Kitasatospora sp. NBC_00315: one gene and its partner. The protein of the gene in region 2 interacts with the protein of the main gene of each other region in a pairwise test. Links are inferred from orthologs where the notes say so. Each region holds a gene or a part of one and is shown on either strand. Other genes may lie near its edges.

Evidence for each region.
Region 1: the proteins of rlmN (region 2) and ftsZ interact in binary tests that used the Escherichia coli proteins (3 or more experiments, as listed by UniProt). The link is inferred for Kitasatospora sp. NBC_00315 from one-to-one orthologs.

Annotation. Positions count from the first base shown.
Region 1 is NZ_CP108025.1:6,145,459-6,148,715, reverse strand. Bases 104-3,049 are described here. They hold ftsZ (cell division protein FtsZ), read right to left. Parts: upstream 2,208-3,049; coding sequence 999-2,207; downstream 104-998. Other genes in these bases: OG823_RS25615 (cell division protein FtsQ/DivIB), read right to left, coding at 2,541-3,049; pgeF (peptidoglycan editing factor PgeF), read right to left, coding at 268-1,002; OG823_RS25630 (YggS family pyridoxal phosphate-dependent enzyme), read right to left, coding at 104-271. Also shown: more of OG823_RS25630, read right to left, coding at 1-103; more of OG823_RS25615, read right to left, coding at 3,050-3,257. UniProt on the Escherichia coli protein: Essential cell division protein that forms a contractile ring structure (Z ring) at the future cell division site. The regulation of the ring assembly controls the timing and the location of cell division.
Region 2 is NZ_CP108025.1:2,857,297-2,860,507, reverse strand. The notes cover bases 107-3,006. They hold rlmN (23S rRNA (adenine(2503)-C(2))-methyltransferase RlmN), read left to right. Parts: upstream 107-956; coding sequence 957-2,057; downstream 2,058-3,006. Other genes in these bases: OG823_RS11345 (hypothetical protein), read right to left, coding at 2,106-3,006; OG823_RS11355 (phosphatidate cytidylyltransferase), read left to right, coding at 107-702. Outside these bases: more of OG823_RS11355, read left to right, coding at 1-106; more of OG823_RS11345, read right to left, coding at 3,007-3,211.

The DNA of each region.
Region 1 (3,257 bases), 3.3 Mb from region 2 along the record:
TGGGCGCCGCGTCCTGGTCGCGGTTCTCCGCCACGTCCGTGACACCGAGTCCGGCCAGGAGTGCGCTGTCCTCGGCGGGGTAGGTCTTGGTCACGACGATCAGCCGGACCTCGCCCCGGGCCCGGCCGGCGGCGTCGCAGGCCGCGGCGATCCGGCGCTCGACCGCGTCGAGGTTGGCCCCGAGCTCCTCAGAGCGAGCCCGCTGACCGTCCGTCAGGGCGTCCAGGAAGGCGGGCCCGCCGGGGAACGGACCGTAGATGTCATTCGTCATGAGAGTTCAGAGCCCAACCAGACGTAGCTCGCGAGCCGGCCGGTGCGCTGCTCGCGGCGATAGGAGAAGTGATCGGCGGATTCCAGGGTGCAGACAGATGATCGCACCAACTCGGTGACTCCCGCACCGGTCAACTGCTCCTCGACCCCGGCCGCGATGTCCAGGGCCGGCGTCCCCCAGGAGGTCTCGCCGTGGGCGGCGGGCACCAGGGCGGCCACCTCGGCGCGCAGTGCGGCCGGAACCTCGTAGCACCGGCCGCAGACCGCCGGGCCGGTGGCCGCGGTGATCCGCTCCGGCCGGGCGCCGAGATCGACCATCGCCCGCACCACCGCCGGGACGACACCCGCCGCCAGCCCGGGCCGCCCGGCATGGGCCGCGCCGACCACACCGGCCGCCGGGTCCGCCAGCAGTACGGGCGTGCAGTCGGCGGTCAGCACCGCCAGCGCCAGCGGCCGGTCGGTGACGATCGCGTCCACCGTCGGGGCGCCGCCCTGCGGCTGCCGCTCGGTCACCACCGCCACGTCCGCGCCGTGCACCTGGTTCATCCAGACCACGTCCGCCGGATCCAGGCCCAGCGAACGGGCCGCGATCCGCCGGTTCTCCCGGACGGCGAGCGGGTCGTCGCCCACCGCGCCGCCGAGGTTCAGCTCCCCGTACGGCGAAATGCTCACCCCGCCCCACCGGTCGGTGAAGGCGAAGTGAGCACCGTTTCGCGCGTCGAGCTGCCTCACTTCAAGAAGTCGGGCACGTCGAGTTCCTCGGCGGGACTCTCCACGTAGGGCTGCCGGGCCGGCTGCACCTGCGGGGGAACCGGCGAGGCGGTCGTGGTGGACGGGCCGTCGGAGTGCCGGGATCCGGACTCGCCCTCCGAGCGCGAGGTCACCGAGCCGATGCTCCCGTACGAGGGCCGGGTGGCCGGGCGCTCGGGGGCGGCGGGCGAGGCGGCCGGGGTCGACTTGACCACCGGGTCGCGGACGATCGCCGGCGGCTGGCCGCCGTCGAACCCGGCCGCGATGACGGTGACCCGGACCTCGTCGCCGAGCGCGTCGTCGATGACCGCGCCGAAGATGATGTTGGCCTCGGGGTGGGCGGCCTCGCTGACCAGCTGGGCCGACTCGTTGATCTCGAACAGTCCGAGGTCCGAGCCGCCGGAGATGGAGAGCAGGACGCCGCGCGCGCCGTCGATGGAGGCCTCCAGCAGCGGCGAGGAGATCGCCATGATGGCGGCCGCCTTGGCGCGGTCCTCCCCGCGGGCGGAGCCGATGCCCATGAGCGCCGAGCCCGCCTCGGACATGACCGACTTGACGTCGGCGAAGTCGAGGTTGATCAGGCCGGGGGTGGTGATCAGGTCCGTGATGCCCTGGACGCCGGAGAGCAGCACCTGGTCGGCGGAGCGGAACGCGTCCAGCACGCTGACCTGGCGGTCCGAGATGGACAGCAGCCGGTCGTTGGGGATGACGATGAGGGTGTCGACCTCTTCGCGCAGGCCGGCGATACCGTCCTCGGCCTGGTTGGCGCGACGGCGGCCCTCGAAGGTGAAGGGGCGGGTCACGACGCCGATGGTCAGGGCGCCGAGCGAGCGGGCGATGTTGGCCACGACGGGCGCGCCGCCGGTGCCGGTGCCGCCGCCCTCGCCGGCGGTCACGAAGACCATGTCGGCCCCCTTGAGGACCTCCTCGATCTCCTCGCGGTGGTCCTCTGCGGCCTTGCGGCCGACCTCGGGGTTCGCGCCGGCGCCGAGGCCCCGGGTGAGTTCACGGCCCACATCGAGCTTGACGTCGGCGTCGCTCATCAGGAGGGCCTGCGCATCGGTGTTGATCGCGATGAACTCGACGCCCTTGAGACCGACCTCGATCATCCGGTTGATGGCGTTGACACCACCGCCGCCGATGCCGACGACCTTGATGACTGCGAGGTAGTTCTGCGGTGCTGCCACGTCGAAGGCCTCTCGCCTCGAATTTCCGGGTCGGCCCGGCGCCCGGGTGCGCGCCGTTCCGACGGATGTCGATGGGTGGGGAGCCTGGTTCCTGACTGAATGTCCGAAATGCCGACCGCCGACCCGAACCCTAAACTTGACCTTTAGGGTTACTGCTGTGCCTCTGTCACATCACCGTAGGACACAGCCTGGTGACACAGGACACTAGGTCGCGGCGAGCCCGTGTTCAACGAACACGCCGAGCTTCCCTTTTTTCTTTTGAGCCTATGTGATCATCAACCGGCCTGGGAAACCGGGGTGACCGACAAACGGCCGTAGAGAGAACCTACCGGATCATCCCGACACCGCCGGCGCCTCCGGCACGCTCACGTCATAGTTCGTGGCCTTCCGATTCAGCAGCGCGGTCAGCACCTTGGCTTTCCGATCGGTCCGTTCCGGACTCCCCCAGCGCACCGTCGTGCCCCCGCCGAGCTGGAGCCGGATGTCGTCGTACGAGTGCACGGTGACCGCACCGGCCCGCTCGGCGACGGCCGGCGGCAGGCCCGCCGCCACCGCCACCGCCCCCTGGACCAGCTGTTGGCGGGTGATCACGCCGATCGCGTCGTTCGCCTGCTGACTGAGTTGCAGCTCGACCACCGGCACACCCGCGGGGGCGGTCGCCTCGGTGGCGAAACTCACCCCGCCCGCATCCATCTGGGTGAACTGCCCGTCGTCACCCTTGACGGCGGCGACGGGCTTGCGCTGCACCACCTTGACCTGGAGGGTGTGCGGCCAGCCGCGCCAGACCTCGGCCGAGGCCACCCGCGGGATCGACTCCACCCGGCGCCTGGCGTCCGCGAGGTCGACCCGCGCGAGCGGCCCGTCCCCCAGGTTCCCCAGCACCTGGCGGACCTGGTCGGCCGTCAGCCGGTCGTCCCGCACGCCCTGCACCGAGACGCTGCGCACGTCGAGCACCGAGGAGAAGAAGACCAGCCAGGACAGCGCGCCCAGGACAGCGGCGATCAGCACGCCCAGCACCGTGAAACCGCGCCGGGAGAGGCGCAGGCGGGG
Region 2 (3,211 bases):
GCCGCCGTCGTGGTCGGCGTCTGGGAGCTCTCCAGCCGACTCACGGAGCGCAAGGAGATCAGGTCGCCGCTGGTCCCGGTGGCGGCCGGCAGCGTGGCGATGCTCTCCACCGGCTACTGGGCCGGTGTGCAGTGGGCCGCCGCCTCGCTCGCCCTGACCGGCCTGGCGGTGATGGTGTGGCGGATGGCCGCGCCGCCGGAGAACTACCTCCGGGACGTGACGGCGGGCATCTTCACCGCCTTCTACGTGCCGTTCCTGGCCACCTTCGTCGCGATGATGCTGGCCGCGGACGACGGACCGCAGCGGATCGTGCTCTTCCTGATCGTCACGGTCTGCAGTGACACCGGGGCCTACGCGGTGGGCTACAAGTTCGGGAAGACCAAGCTGGCACCCACCATCAGCCCGGGCAAGACCCGCGAGGGCCTGGCGGGCGGCATCGCGCTGTCGATGCTGGCCGGGGCGTTGCTGATGCAGTTGATCATCGACGACGGCATCTGGTGGCAGGGCCTGATCCTGGGGGGCTGTGCGGCCGTCACCGCGACCCTCGGCGACCTCGGCGAGTCCATGATCAAGCGCGATCTGGGGATCAAGGACATGGGCACGCTCCTCCCGGGCCACGGCGGCATCATGGACCGGCTGGACTCGCTGCTGCCGACCGCGCCCGTGGTCTGGCTGCTGCTCGCGGCCTTCGTCGGCAGCTGACCGGTAGGCAGTCGGCCGGTCACGTGCCCACCCGGTCACGTGCCCACCCGGTCACGAGCCCACCCGGTCACGAGCCCACCCGGTCACGAGCCCACCACCGCGTGCACCACCTCCGCAGGCCCCGGCGACCTCGCCGGGGCCTGCGGCCCGCCCGAGGCCCGTCCGGGGGCCGTGCGAGGCGCCCGGGGTCGGGGGACGGCCGCCGGCGGGCGTCAACCGGGGCACTTGCCGTCATCTGCGACACTTGAACAACCATGCCTGTACCCGGAGAACTGACCTTTGTCGCGCCGCGTGGCGCCAAGCCCCCGCGACACCTTGCCGACCTCAGCCCCGCCGAGCGCAAGGAGGCCGTCGCCGAGCTGGGCGAGCAGCCGTTCCGCGCCAAGCAGCTGTCCAACCACTACTTCGGCCGGATGTCGAACGACCCGGCCGAGTGGACGGACATCCCCTCGGCCAGCCGCGAGAAGCTGACCGAGGCGCTGCTGCCGGAGCTGATGTCGGTCGTGCGCCACGTCTCGTGCGACGAGGACACCACGCGCAAGACGCTGTGGAAGCTCTTCGACGGCACGCTCGTCGAGTCGGTGCTGATGCGCTACCCGGACCGGGTCACCATGTGCATCAGTTCACAGGCCGGCTGCGGCATGAACTGCCCGTTCTGCGCGACCGGTCAGGCCGGCCTGACGCGCAACCTGTCCACCGCCGAGATCGTCGAGCAGATCGCGGCCGGCATGCGCGCGCTGAGGGCCGGGGAGATCCCCGGCGGCGAGGCCCGCCTGTCGAACGTGGTCTTCATGGGCATGGGCGAGCCGCTGGCCAACTTCAACCGGGTGCTGAAGTCGATCCGCCGCCTCACCGACCCCGCGCCGGATGGCTTCGGCATGTCGCAGCGCGGCATCACGGTCTCCACCGTCGGTCTCGTTCCCGCCATGAACCGCCTGGCGGACGAGGAGCTCAGCGTGCGCCTCGCCCTCTCGCTGCACGCGCCGGACGACGAGCTGCGAAACGAGCTCGTGCCGGTCAACACCCGCTGGAACGTCGCGGAGGTCCTCGACGCGGCCTGGAACTACGCGGAGAAGTCCGGCCGGCGGATCTCCATCGAGTACGCGTTGATCAAGGACATCAACGACCAGGCCTGGCGCGCCGACCTGCTGGGCCGCTTGATCAAGAAGCACCGGGTCCACGTCAACCTGATCCCGCTCAACCCCACGCCCGGCTCGAAGTGGACGGCGTCCCGCCCCGAGGACGAGCGCGAGTTCGTCCGGGTGCTGCAGTCGCACGGTGTGCCGACGACGGTCCGTGACACCCGCGGCCAGGAGATCGACGGCGCCTGCGGTCAGCTCGCCGCCGCCGGCTGACCTTCACAGGGACGCGCGCTCCGCGACGGCGCCGCCGCCGAGGCCCGGTCAGGCCAGGACGGCGGCGCCGAGCAGAGCGGTGAGCCCGCCGGTAACCAGCAGGACGGTGCCGGCGGTGAGCACCCGAAGGGCGACGGCGCCGTACAGCAGTCGGGGCGGGGCTCCGAGCCTGAGCAGGTCCTCGGTGACGTCCCGCCGCGTGCCGCGGATCTCGGCCAGCCTGGTGAGGACCGCGGCGACGGCGCACCCGACGACCAGCCCGGTCTCGACGACCGGTAGGACGTCGGCGGTGCCGGGGGCGGCCACCCAGTACCGGATCACCGTCAGGACCACCGCGAGGGTCAGTGCGAGGACGGCCAGCGGCGGGCCCAGCCGGCGGGCCTGCGCGGTCAGGCCCCGCCCGGCCAGCAGGCGCAGCGGGGTCGGCCGGGCGATCGCCAGCAGCCGTCCGGCCCAGGCCAGCAGCGGCCCGGTCAGCAGGGCCAGGCCCAGCGCGGTGACGGCCCAGCCGGCGAGCGTGGCGAGGTTGCTGCTGCCGAGCCCGGCGGGCAGCCGGACGGGTCGGGCGTTCTCCCCGGCGCCGGGCCGCAGGCCGTAGAGCTCCAGGGCGACGCCGGTGACGAGCAGGCCGACGGGCACCGCGACCCGCAGGACGTGGAAGCGGTGCGGTGCGGGGCGCGGTCCGCTGCCGGGCAGCGTGTCGCCGACCGGTACGGCGATCGCGGCGCCGGCTCCGGCGAGCAGGGGCAGCAGGGCCAGCAGGGTGACCGGGGCCGCGGCGGGCAGGGCCACACCCATGCCGAGCTCGGGGGCCAGCGTCGCACCCGCGATGTCGTTGCGAAGGACGAGGAAGACCACCAGCGTCAGGGCGCTGCCGAGGCCGGCGGCGAGGGCGCTCTCCCCGGCGATCAGGGCGCGGATCCGGCCGGGGCCGGCGCCCGCGCTGATCAGCCCGGCGATCCGCTCGGGGCGCTGCGCCGGTACGGCGCGGGCGGCGACCGCCGCGAACCAGGAGACGGCGGCGAGCGCCGGCAGGCACCAGAGCAGCCGCACGACGGCGTCGCCGCTGCCCAGCGGGTCGCTCAGGGCGCGTCCGAGAGCGCGCAGGAGGAAGCCCGCGACCACGGCCGCGGCGGCTGCGGTCAGCAGCCAGC